One region of the Paenibacillus sp. FSL W8-0426 genome, then DNA from elsewhere that is predicted to be linked to it. Evidence: riboswitches for the same ligand, from Rfam matches in the RefSeq annotation. Region 1 holds a riboswitch; each other region holds the start of a gene.

Evidence for each region. A riboswitch is a leader RNA that binds a small molecule or an ion and turns the genes downstream of it on or off. The one in region 1 is predicted to bind cyclic di-AMP.
Region 2: linked by a shared signal. The riboswitch ahead of MKY59_RS00145 (3D domain-containing protein) and the one ahead of MKY59_RS17940 (3D domain-containing protein) in region 1 are both predicted to bind cyclic di-AMP.
Region 3: linked by a shared signal. The riboswitch ahead of MKY59_RS00525 (C40 family peptidase) and the one ahead of MKY59_RS17940 (3D domain-containing protein) in region 1 are both predicted to bind cyclic di-AMP.
Region 4: linked by a shared signal. The riboswitch ahead of MKY59_RS06635 (hypothetical protein) and the one ahead of MKY59_RS17940 (3D domain-containing protein) in region 1 are both predicted to bind cyclic di-AMP.

The regions. Positions count from the first base shown of each region.
Region 1 covers NZ_CP150203.1:4,028,547-4,031,754, reverse strand. The annotation lists gene MKY59_RS17950 (ABC transporter substrate-binding protein/permease) at 1-516, shown strand, start outside; gene MKY59_RS17945 (amino acid ABC transporter ATP-binding protein) at 503-1,225, shown strand; cyclic di-AMP (ydaO/yuaA leader) riboswitch at 1,461-1,656, shown strand; gene MKY59_RS17940 (3D domain-containing protein) at 1,666-2,328, shown strand; gene MKY59_RS17935 (polysaccharide deacetylase family protein) at 2,391-3,206, opposite strand.
Region 2 covers NZ_CP150203.1:30,007-33,214, forward strand. The annotation lists gene MKY59_RS00140 (TatD family hydrolase) at 1-407, shown strand, start outside; cyclic di-AMP (ydaO/yuaA leader) riboswitch at 648-900, shown strand; gene MKY59_RS00145 (3D domain-containing protein) at 1,168-2,355, shown strand; gene rnmV (ribonuclease M5) at 2,506-3,051, shown strand; gene rsmA (16S rRNA (adenine(1518)-N(6)/adenine(1519)-N(6))-dimethyltransferase RsmA) at 3,057-3,208, shown strand, end outside.
Region 3 covers NZ_CP150203.1:107,632-110,839, reverse strand. The annotation lists gene MKY59_RS00535 (M1 family metallopeptidase) at 1-44, shown strand, start outside; gene MKY59_RS00530 (hypothetical protein) at 55-897, shown strand; cyclic di-AMP (ydaO/yuaA leader) riboswitch at 1,149-1,286, shown strand; gene MKY59_RS00525 (C40 family peptidase) at 1,306-1,761, shown strand; gene MKY59_RS00520 (GNAT family N-acetyltransferase) at 2,040-2,492, shown strand; gene MKY59_RS00515 (cytochrome c) at 2,683-3,039, shown strand; gene rbsK (ribokinase) at 3,172-3,208, opposite strand, start outside.
Region 4 covers NZ_CP150203.1:1,468,050-1,471,257, forward strand. The annotation lists tRNA gene MKY59_RS06625 (tRNA-Leu) at 186-268, shown strand; gene MKY59_RS06630 (glutathione peroxidase) at 469-948, opposite strand; cyclic di-AMP (ydaO/yuaA leader) riboswitch at 1,262-1,422, shown strand; gene MKY59_RS06635 (hypothetical protein) at 1,543-1,938, shown strand; gene MKY59_RS06640 (HAD family hydrolase) at 2,161-2,844, shown strand; gene MKY59_RS06645 (Nramp family divalent metal transporter) at 2,951-3,208, opposite strand, start outside.

The DNA of each region.
Region 1 (3,208 bases):
CTGCGCTGGATCGGTACGGCATACGTCGAATTGATCCGTGGAACCCCGATGCTGGTCCAGTTGATGATCATTTATTACGGCCTGGCTTTGACCTTAAGCATTAACTTCTCGCCGCTTCAGGCAGGGATTATTACGTTGTCCATCAACAGCGGTGCTTACTTGGCGGAAATCTTCCGCGCAGGTATTCAAGGCGTGGACCGCGGACAGATGGAAGCGGCTCGGTCTTTGGGGATGGGCAAAGCTGCAGCGATGCGCTTTATTGTCCTGCCGCAGGCCTTCAAAGCGGTCCTTCCGGCGATCGGTAACGAGTTTGTTACCATTATCAAGGAATCGTCCATCATTTCGGTGATCGGTATGGTCGATATCATGTATCAGGCCAGCGTGGTCAAAAACATTACGTATCAGGGCTTGAATCCATTCCTGATCGCCGCAGCCATTTACTTCGTGCTGACATTCATTTTGTCCAAGCTGTTGGGACGACTGGAAAGGAAGTTGAGTGCAAGTGATCGACGTTAAACAACTGCATAAATCTTACGGAAAAAACGAAGTGCTGAAAGGCATCGACGTAACGATCGGAAAAGGAGAAGTCGTGGTGGTCATCGGACCTTCGGGCTCGGGGAAAAGTACGTTTTTGCGCTGCTTGAACCTGCTGGAGCAACCGACTTCAGGCGAAATCAATTTTGAAGGGGTATCCATCACCGACCCTAAACACAACATTAACGCAACCCGTGAAAAAATGGGCATGGTCTTCCAGCATTTTAATCTGTTTCCGCACAAAACGGTGCTGCAGAACGTGACAATCGCCCCGATCAAGGTGAAGAAACAATCCGTCCAGGAAGCAACCAAGATTGCGGAGGATTTGCTGAGAACGGTGGGCCTTTACGACAAAAAGAATGCTTATCCAAGCCAATTGTCAGGCGGACAGAAGCAGCGTATCGCCATTGCCCGGGCGCTCGCCATGCAGCCGCACGTTATGCTGTTCGATGAGCCGACCTCCGCGCTTGATCCGGAAATGGTCGGCGAGGTGCTGGATGTCATGAAACGACTTGCCGAAGGCGGCATGACCATGGTCATCGTAACCCATGAGATGGGCTTTGCCCGCGAAGTTGGGGATCGCATTTTGTTCATGGACGGCGGAGTGATCGTAGAAGACGGAACGCCTTCAGAAGTGTTCGGTGCACCCAAACATGCACGTACCCGCGATTTTTTGGCAAAGGTTCTTTAGCCGATCATTGGAGTATCAAGATAAACCATGCCTGCTGTTTAAGGAGGCATGGTTTTTTGCTTGGATTGGTGCGCTATGGATTGAAAAAGTAACTTTTCTGTTACCATCTAAGCGGGAACGAGCGACCATTCGAAACCCCGGATTCCCATGAAACAAGGGACATACGCTGAATTACAAGGGGAAGCGATTGCAGATTGGTAACAATTACTAGGCACCATGGTTACAATATTGTGATATATTAGTCGTGCCGAAACTTTCTTAACGGAAGGTGCGGGGGAAGTAATGATGCAGTAGAGGGGCAGTCGCATCCTTGCAGCTGCTTGGGGTGAATTAGGGCGTACATAAGCAATACGTGTAAATCTATACCTATAGGGTGGTCTCCTCCATCCGAATCCGACAACTAACTTCGCAGGCATAATAAGGGAGGTAGACTTAATTCGATGAAACGCATCGTCAAAACCGCAACAGCCATGTTAGCAGCAGCCGTATTGATCCAGGCTGTCCCGGCTCACGCAGATTCCGTCCATGTGGCCAAAGAAGGAGATACCTTTTATACGCTTTCCAAGAAATACAACATTGCCCTCGACACGTTGATGAAGGCCAATACGGGCATCTCCGCGTACAATATCTATGACGGGGTGAAAATCAACATTCCGGGCAAAACAAGCACCGCATCCGCTGCAGCTTCAGCATCGAAAGTTCAGGCCAATGCAGTAACTGCTGCCAGTCTGGACGTAAACAATGAAGACAAAGTCGTAGAGGCGTGGGGCAAAACGTTTGATTACAGCAAGACATTGAACGTTGTCGCTACAGGGTATTCGGCGGACCCTTCCGAGAACGGGAAGTGGGGATCTGTTGATTATTTCGGCAACGACCTTGAGCTCGGTACCATCGCGGTAGATCCTAAGATCATCCCGCTCGGAACCAAAGTGTTGGTGACTGGACACAGCCATCCGGGATTGCCTAAACAGGCTTTTGTGGCTACGGCGCGTGATACGGGTTCTGCCATCAAAGGAAACCGCATTGATATTTTCATCCCCGGAAGCAAACAATCCGTGAGTTCATTCGGGTTTCAGGATGTGAAACTCTTTATTTTGAAATAAATCGACGAAGGTGTTCGTTCAATCACGAAGCGTGAGTGAAGCGAACACCTTTTTGCATCCGGTCATTTTACGGTTTTTCTGTTTTTGGGCATTTGCAGCATTTCATCTAAAGTGACCAATTTGTATCCTCTTTTTTGCAGCTCCGTGATCACCTCCGGCAATGCCTCTACCGTCCCGCTGAGATTGGTCCCGACGCCGCCACCGGCATGTTGAAGAATAATGGAGCCGGGTTTGACGGCAGATAATATGTTTTCTTTGACCTTTTCTTTGGGGATGCCCTTCCAATCCAATGAATCCACGTTCCAGTTTACGATGCTGTAGTGGTTCCTTGCTGCCCATTTGAGCTGCTCTTCATTAATATCCCCGTACGGAGGACGAATCATTTTTGGAGTATATCCTGTCAGTCTCTGTATGATTTCCCCGGTTCGCAAAATCTGTTTGCGGAATGCGCTCATGGACAATTTGCTGAATTGGGGGTGATTGTAACTGTGATTGCCGACGACATGCCCTTCTTTCACGATGCGTTTGACCAGGTCAGGATGTTTCTCAGCACGGTTGCCTACGATGAAAAAAGTAGCCCGTACATGATGTTCTTTTAAAACATCCAACACTTGAGGCGTGAATCGAGGATCAGGCACATCGTCAAAAGTTAAAGCGACCCGTTTGGTCGACGGACCGTTGGTCTTGAAAGTATCTGCATATTTTCGCCGAAGCTGTCCCAGAGTCAGCTGTTCTTCCTCCGACGAATGGATGGTTTCCTTGGACTCCCCTGAAGGCACCGAATGATCCCCCATTGCCGCGGCAGGTCGTAAGGGAGAGAAACTAACGCAAAGCAGCATGCAGACGATCCCAATGGCCACGTTGAGGCGAACACGCATGA
Region 2 (3,208 bases), 2.9 Mb from region 1:
TGAAGATGCCTATTGTCATTCATAACCGGGACGCGCATGAAGACATTGTGAGAATTTTGCGTGAAGAGAAGGCGTCAGAGGTCGGCGGTGTGATGCATTCGTTTTCGGGGAGCTGGGAAACGGCAAAACTTTGTCTGGATCTGAACTTTGACCTTTCCTTCGGTGGACCGATCACGTTTAAAAATGCCAAGCAGCCAAAAGAGGTACTCGCCAAGGTGCCGATGGACCGGTTTTATATCGAAACCGACTCCCCTTATCTTACTCCTCATCCATTTCGAGGAAAGAGAAATGAGACGGCTCACGTTCGCCTCGTGGCTGAGGCAGCTGCCGAAATCAAGGGTGTATCGGTCGAGGAAATTGCGGCAATTACGAACAAAAATGCCATGGGACGTTTTGGGATTCGTTGAAAATCGGAGTAATTCAGGTGAAAAAACGAGCTAGACGGAGTGAATTTGCTTTTTGATCCAAATAAACGAAGTTTATTACAATATTTTAACCAAATATTTAGAAAAACGTAGTTGAATGCTGCTTTACAACATGCATCGAAACAGGATATCATCTTTTCAGTGAATTGTTGCGTGGAAAAAGGACAGATGTTCGGGGGATAGCAAAAGGGACTCTTCCTTGAACGCAGCGTTTACTTTCATGAACCAGTCTCGCTGAGTCTCCGAACACGGAGAGCGGGGGAACCAATAGGGCTTGAATATCGGTGAAATTTCCCGATCCGCGTCATTCGCTGACCCAAAAGCAGCGGATGGACTGCGAAGCCGTATTTGATTTCTTCTTTGGGTCTCGGGGTGAATTCAAGGGTATCCGCCATGAGCGGGTGACCGGAGATAGGGCGGCTCTCTTTCGTCCGAACCCGACAGCTAACCTCGCAAGCGGAAAAAGAGAGGTAATCTCGTGCATGAATTTCCGATATTCAAAATCATTCGGAAGCCACGAAAGAGTCCTCTTAGCTCTTTCTTTGGCTTTTTTGTTTTTGAATAAAAGAAATGCGGTCATCATAGAGTTCTTTTTAGGATGACTGATCTCATGTTGCGAAGAAGGGTTCATGGTGCAGAGCCGGTTGTTGTTTTGACCCGTTCTGTAGAAAATTTCGGTATAGTCGCGTCAAAGACATCATGCATTACTTTAGACGGCGGGGCTATGAAGGAGGACGGAGAAGTGGGCGCATTCCAACCAGAGGAGACCCATGAGTCACGATCATCCAGTAAGTCTTACGCGTTGAGGTGGAAGCATGAGAACTTGCGTCAAATTGCGTTGATCGCTATTTTCTCAATCGCACTTACAATCATGATCTTGTTAGTCGTTTATGGTCAGGCCGGAAAACAAATATCACTGGTGATTGACGGCAAATCTCAAGAGGTTGAGACTCGTACAGGATTGCTTCAGGAATTGCTGGATGAGCAATCCATCACGGTAGGGCCTCACGATGAGGTATCCATGCCATTGAACGGGTCCATTACGGATGGCGATCGCATCGTCATCGAGCGTGCTGTTCCAGTTAATGTTACGGCAGACGGAGACACCAAGACTCTGTATACAACAGATGCATCGGTGGAAGAAGCCATTCAAAAGGCAGGCATCACCGTAGGGAATGAAGACAAAATCTATCCAGCCTTGGATACTTCGATCAAGAAAGATATGAAAATTCGCGTAGTGCGGGTAACAAAGCGTACAGTCGACGTTGAACAGCCGATCGCATATAAAGTGGTCAAAACGGCTGACCCGAGCCTGTACAAGGGTGACAATCGAGTCATTGTGAATGGCAAGGAAGGCACATTGGTGCAGCATATCGAAAAGGTATTTCAGGATGGAGAATTGGTCTCCAAAAAAATGGTCGGCAAGACGGTGACTACGAATCGCGTGGATAAAGTCATTGCGGTGGGAACCAAAGCAAAACCGGTTGTCAAGGAAGAGCCTGTGGTTCAAACCGTATCGGCCCAAACTTCGAAAACTAAATCGGCTACAACGGCAAGCTCGACCAAAAAGTCTGCTTCGGGCAGCAAGGTCATCACGGTTTCGGGCACGACGTTCAAATATTCCAAAGTCCTCAAAAACGTAACCATGACGGCGTACTCCGCCGAAGAACCGGGAATCGGAACCAAAACGGCTTCCGGTACGAAGGTAACCGAAGGACGCACCATTGCCGTGGATCCGAAAGTGATTCCGATCGGTTGGTGGGTTTACATCGAAGGCCTCGGCTTCCGTCGCGCAGAGGATACGGGAGGGGCAATCAAAGGAAACAAAATCGATGTTTATTATGATAGCGTGAAGCACGCCCTGAACTTCGGAAGAAAGAAAGGCAAGACGGTATATGTCATCGGTCCGGTGAAGCCGGAACTGAACTAAAATCGTTTTACTTTAAATAGGGAATGCTATAAAATAGTGCATGATTGAATCATGCGGAATATGCGGCAGTGGGAACAAATGCTTTCCACGTCGTTTGCCAGAGAAGAGGGTCCTCCTCTTCTTTTTGCGTTAGAAAGGGAGAAATCGAACATGATAAAAGAAGTGATCGTGGTGGAAGGCCGTGACGATACGGTAGCGATTCGGCGGGCGGTGGAAGCCGACACGATAGAAACGGGAGGATCGGCCATCAATGATCGCATCCTGAGTCGCATTGCGCTTGCCCAGGAGAGACGGGGAGTCATCGTGCTGACCGACCCGGACCATGCCGGAGAGCGCATTCGCAAAATTATTGCGAATAAGGTGCCAGGCTGCAAGCATGCGTTCATTCCGGAAGCGGATGCTACCCGCAAGGGCGATATTGGCGTGGAGAATGCTTCGCCGGAGGCGATCCGTCTGGCGTTGTCCCGCGTTCATACATCGTATGAAGGGGTTCCTAGCCTGATTGACTGGGAAGATCTGATCGAGGCGGGATTGATCATTCATCCCAGGGCTTCCGAACGCCGGATGCAGATGGGCAATCTGCTGGGTATCGGCTATTGCAACGGCAAGCAGTTTCACAAGCGGCTGGGCGTGTTCCAGATTACCCGGGAGGAGTTCCTGGCCGCTCTGGCAAAAATTGAACGTGAAGGAATGTGAGGAGCATGAAGGGCATGGAAGAACGGTTGGAAATTGCTACACCCAAACGCACGAAGGAAATTATCGCTCGACACGGATTTTCCTTCAAAAAAAGTCTGGGCCAAAATTTTCTGATCGATCAGAATATTTTGAATAAAATCGTAGACGCTGCCGATCT
Region 3 (3,208 bases), 3.0 Mb from region 1:
CAACCAAACTAATAGAAGCCATTTTCGGAGGTCTGACATGGTGAGGTGGAAACAGTGAAAGCTAAAATACGCGAAGGCTGGTTTCTCGTCCGCCAGCACATGTTCATTGCCGCGCTTTTATTCTTGTATCAATTGGTCTGGGGTTACTTCCTGTTCCGGATGGTACAGTCGGCAGTCGTGCCGCTCCTGCGGCGCTATCCCGAGCCTGAAGCGGGCGAACTCAGCACATTATTGTTCAAAATGGAAAGCCAGCTCAGCCTGTCTGCCCATCCGGAAGTACATCGATACCTTTGGATTCTGGGGGCCATGCTGCTCTTGCGGATGCTAATCAGCCCCCTGATCCATGCCGGCCTGATGTACTCGCTGCAGCATTTCGAGCAAACGGATGAACGTATCCCGTTTGTGAAAGGCATTCGCCAGCTTTGGAAGCCGATCCTGCTCCTGCAAACGATCCGAACCTTGCTCATCTTGTTGCCCGGCTACTGGCTTCTGCCAAAGCTGTATGCCATTCTGATGGACGGGTTCCATTCACTCGCCCTGCTGATGCCCGGGATTCCTTATATCGCCGGCTGGATCGTCTATGGCTGGATCGTGCATCATGCCTTGTTGTACATGCAGTTCGGGGTCTCGGCTCCAGAAAGCCATGAACCGATAAAAAGCGCGTTCCACGCGCTGTGGATCGCGCTCCGGAGCATTATGACCGTGACGGGAATTGCCCTTATTCTCGGTGTTTTCCACCTGCTCCTCTTCGGCGCATTCACCTCGTTCTCCTGGTGGTTGACCGGTCTTGCCGGACTGATCCTGCAGCAAACCTATCCGCTTGCACGCTGCATCCTCAGCCTGTGGAAAATATGCGCTCATTTTCGTCTTTGGCAATCCAAGCTCGCCAAACATTAAGTCAGGGGTTGGCGAGCAAATTTGTTACCATCTCCATGTTAACTTTTATTTATAAAAACGCTTTAAAATCAGCAATCCCCGACCTTTCCCCGTCTAAGGTCGGGGATTTTTTTGCTAAATTTGCTGTTAAACGTTGCCAAACAGGTACACCTCTGTTACAATATTCCCAGTGATCTTTTAGTAACAACTTTGTAATCTTTAACTTCATAATTGTAACTACTTAAAATTGTCATATTGATTTCACAGGTGCACATCATGATAAGCCAAATTCCTGGCACCTGGGAAGCGGGGGAACCAGTTATGGGTGAATTGATCTTGCTACAGAGGGATCATAGGGGACCTTCAACCGAATCCTTAAGCTAACCTCGCAGGCGTTGGAAGGGGAAAAATCTTTTGTTTAAGAAGAAAATCACCGCAGCTGTACTCAGCCTAACATTCGCACTATCGCTTGGGGCAGGAAGCGCATTCGCAGATTCTAAAATGGATGAAGTCATTGATTCGGCAATGGGAACTACATATAAAAGCGGTGGAACAACCCTTAGCGGTTTCGATTGCTCAGGGTTCACGCGTTATGTATTCGACAAGCTGGGCATTGATTTGGCACGTCAATCAAGCGCTCAATACGAAATGGGCGATTCGGTATCCCGCATGGAAATGAGACCAGGCGATCTGGTATTCTTTAACACGACAGGTAAAGGCGTTTCCCACGTTGGCATCTTTGTCGGCGAAGGCAAATTCGCACATTCTTCTTCATCAAAAGGTGTAACTATCAGTTCCCTGAGCGAAAACTATTGGGCTGACCGTTATATCGGCGCCAAACGCATTATGAGCACGGACGCATATGAGACGCTTGCACTCGACTAAGGACAAGCTAGGCAACGTCATACTGTAACGAAGCTTGAACAAAAACCGTTGGCATCATTCTCCGCAGGAATGATCCCAGCGGTTTTTTGCATGCGTCCGTGCCCTTATGATGATTTTACCCATCCTGTTATAATATAAACGGCGAATGGCGTATTATGAATATATATAACGGAATAGACAGGACTTTTGTTTCACTTTTTTCAAAGCTTGTCCTGTTTCGCATCAGGAAAGGAGGCACGGTGGTGTACGAAGGTTCAACCACATTCAACGTTATTCCGATGCAGGAAGAACACGGCGAACAGATCTGCAGTTGGGCATATGATCCCCCGTACAACATCTATGGGTTCCTTCCTTGGGAACAGATGAAGGCGCTTGAGATCGAATTTGGGGATGATCGGCTAAGACGAGAACAATATGTCGCCGTCCTCACGGAGCATGGCGAATTAGCGGGATTCGCGCAATACTTTCCGCTGGAAGGCGTAACGCGCATTGGTCTCGGGATGAGGCCGGAGCGCTGCGGACAGGGCCAGGGCATGGAGTTCGTGGCAGCCATCGTCCAGGAGGCCCGGCGCCGCAATCCTGAAAATGAAATCGATCTGGAGGTGCTGACCTGGAATCATCGGGCCATTCGGGTGTATCAAAGGGCAGGATTTGCGATTCACGACACCTATGAACGAATGACGCCGGAAGGAATGAAGCTTTTTCACTGCATGGTTTATGAAGGCTTTTAATTCTACCGGACGGCCGCCTCTCTATTAGTCGGTTGAATTGATGATATGTGAACCAGCATCGCAAATCCTGCAAAGGTGTAATTGGTTATGATAATTTCCACAAAATGCTATGCTGTCCCACCCGGTTCCGGTATAATGAGATGGACAGTTGGAGTAAGATGATCTTTCATTCTGGAGGGGGACTTAAGGGATGCACAAATGGATCATGAGCGGAATATTTTTTGCAGCATGCGCGTTGGCAATCGTGTTAATGTTTACGCTTCCAGGGAAAGAGGAGGTGGCTGAGGAGGCCAAACCCACCATGCCGGAAGTCACGATGGACGCTGCCCAAGCGGAGGCGACCGTCAAAGCCAACTGTATCTCCTGTCATGGAGATCAGCTTCAAGGCGCCGTTGGCCCCAATCTGCAAAAGATCGGAAGCCAGGACGACGTGGACAAAATCTACTCCGTCATTCTCAAGGGCAAAGGCGGCATGCCTTCCTTCAAAGGCAAGCTGAAAGAAGAGGAAATCGCCAACATTGCGATGTGGTTGTCGGAGAAGAAATAATACGCAAGCATGGCCCTTCGCATGGGGTGCACATGCAGAAAGGCTCACGGCCCTCTATTGAAGGATCGTGAGCCTTTTTCCATTGCAAACCATAGGCAGCACGGCTGCTGCAGCGCCAAGCCTTGTAGAAGGCTATTTGGACGTTCGCTCCGCGAGGAATGCCTCTACC
Region 4 (3,208 bases), 2.6 Mb from region 1:
AATTGTTCGGAATTGCTTCAGAACCGAAAATAAAATGATGGCGAAATGTTCAAATCAGATACCATCTTATGCAATATGATGTTGGAAAATGACGATACATTCGGCACCAAAATTTAATGTTAAAAATAGCTTTACTTTTCCTTTGAAACCCTGTATAATCATTTTTGTTGCCGCTAATACGACATGCGGTCGTGGTGGAATGGCAGACACGCTATCTTGAGGGGGTAGTGGGCGTACGCCCGTGGAGGTTCGAGTCCTCTCGACCGCATTATAATGAAGTAGAACAAAAGAAGCATTCCGATCATCGGAATGCTTCTTTTTTTGTTTTCTGCAAAAAGGCATAAAAAAGCCGTGCTGCATCACCGATTTTTCGAAAAGCCTTTCCGGGCTGCAACACGGTTCTTCAAGGGGATGACCTTATGAAAAATGAATGCATCGTGACATCAATCCATCTCTGTTGAAATGTTGTTATTGATGCAGCAGCTCCGCAATATCGGCTTCAATCTGATCAGGCGTCGTTTGGGGAGCATAACGTTTGAGCACGCGGCCGTCCCGGTCGACCAGAAATTTAGTGAAATTCCATTTGATGGCCTTCGAACCTAGCAGGCCTGGCGCTTCCTTGGTCAAATGCTGAAAAAGAGGGTGGGCGCTGCTGCCGTTCACGTCGATCTTCTCGAACATCGGGAAGCTGACGCCATAGTTCATCTGGCAAAATTCGGCGATGTCGTCGGAAGAGCCCTTTTCCTGAGCGAACTGGTTGCTTGGAAACCCCAATACTTCGAAATCGCTGTTCTGGAACTTGTCATACAGCTTTTGCAAGCCTTCGTATTGCGGGGTTAGGCCGCATTTGCTCGCAGTGTTGACGATCAGCAGGACCTTGTTGCGGTATTGGGACATTTCGACTTCCTGGCCACGAAGCGTGTTCACTTTGTAATCGTAGATGGACATAATATTCGCCTCCAAATGAGTAGTATCGATGCGGTGATCTTTTTATATCTCTATTATATTTGATGCAATTAATTAATGCAAAATTATAATTGGAATCATTTGGGATGCCAGTGTCTTGTTTCTTCCTTTCCGTTATCATGTGGAATTTCTACCAGAGCGAGAATTAGATAGTTTAAACGAGAAAGGTGGAGATTAGTACATATGTAAGCGATCTCATTAAAGCAAAGTGCCATAAATCCGCCTTTTCGGAGAGCTGCACCGACTTTACACCGACTTGTCAGGGGTGTATGATTCATATCGATAACATGAACGATGTTTTTAATCGCTGAGTTTCCGTTCCGGTCGGAATGGAAAACGGGGGAACCAATCGGATGCGATGCATCTATGGGGTGAATTTTCCGGCTATGCCGGAAATAGGGCGACTCTCGCGCCCGAATCCGTCAGCTAACCTCGTAAGCGTTAAAGGGAGAGGCAACAAGCCGTACGTTATTCGTGGCGAATGTTATTTGTCATGGATTGAAGAAGCGTTCGGGCGGCCTTGGTCCCCCACGCTTCTTTTTTGTTGTCTTTTCACGTCAGAGGGAGGAACGAATAATGGATAACGAGATGGTTTTGGTCACGGCCCCGAATGAAGCAGGGCGCAAATTTGTGAAGCTGTTGATGTACAAAAAGGTACCTTTTGCCGTGCTGACGAACAGTGCGGGCGAAGAACGCAAATTGCGGCGGATCGGCGTAGAGAACGTCATTCGCATGAATACGGCATCGGCGCAAAAGTGGTTTCTGCCGCAGGGAAATGTGGGCAATGTTTTTATTTTTGAGAACAGCCTTAATCTCACCTGCCGCTATCTGCAAATCTGCAGATCGTGGACATCCAAGACGTTGTGCGTCATTACGGAACAGAGCCATCCCAAAGGCATTTATCGCGGTATGGGTGCCGATCGGATCGTGTATTCGATGAATGGAGAGGTCGGATTTCTGCTCAACAGATAAGGGCGGGCTGTTGGTGATTGATCCGATGTTAGGCGGCTGTTATAATTAGCTTAATTATATGTGTGAAAAACCAAGAAGACTCTTTCTGGATACGGGTCTTCTTTTTTTAATGTTGGAAGACGGGCCTGAAAACAGCGACCTTTTGAATGGTAAAAGATTCGCCGGATGAGGCTCGCGTTGATGATTGGGAGGATGCGTTCAAGGTGAGCAAGGAGGAGTAACGTGCCGGATATTGGTGGTATCAAATGGTTGTTTTTTGATGTTGGGGATACGTTGGTGGATGAGTGGGAGCCGGTGGACGACATCATCGGCCAGTTTGTGCGGGAAGCCCGAATGCTCGGGTATCATGTGAACATCGAAAAGGTGCGCGAGATCTTTGTCGAATGTTACAGCAAGTACGAGCAGTGGCCGATGCGGGTAGCTATTCGTACCTTGATCGATCATGAGGAGCACCGGGCACGGATTCAGGAAAAACTGAAGTTCCGGAAGGAGCTTGAGCATCCTTTTGCTGCTGCGGAGCGTGTGCTGCATGCGTTATCCGGCCGTTATCGGATCGGCATCATTGCCAATCAAAGCCTGGGCACGGAAGAGCGGCTTGAAAGGTATGGCTTGCGCAAATACGTGGACGTCCTGGCATGCTCGGCAGAAGAGGGCGTATCCAAACCGGATCCCGGATTATACGCGGTAGCGTTGAAGCAGGCGGAATGCGAGCCTGATGAGGCTGTTATGATTGGGGACCGAATCGATAACGACATCGTTCCGGCAAGCAAACTGGGCATGCGCACTGTACGCATATTGCAAGGTTACGGAAGGTTTCAGCCTGAACGCTCGGCGGACGAGCAGCCGGACTGGACGGTTGAATCGCTGGAGCAGCTGCTGCCGCTGTTTTTGCCTGGCGAGGATTAGGTTTCATTAATAGTTACATTATAATGCTGTGTTCATCCTCCGTTTCATCGAAGAAAAGGCTGATCGTGCAGGCACTCCGGTGCTTGCGACGATCAGCCTTATTTTTTTAGAGGAGTGCGAAAGTCTGGATAATGAGGTACACGTTCAGGACGACGATGATACCAGCAATAAACCAGGATGCTATTTTCAGCCATGGTTTGTTGGCAAACTCGCCCATGCTTTTTTTATCGCTCGTAAACATGACCAGCGGGATGACGGCAAACGGCAGCTGCAAAGACAAAATGACCTGGCTCAGAATGAGCAGTTCCTCGGTACCGTGTTCGCCGGCAATGGCGGTAACGATGACGGCCGGGATGATGGCAAT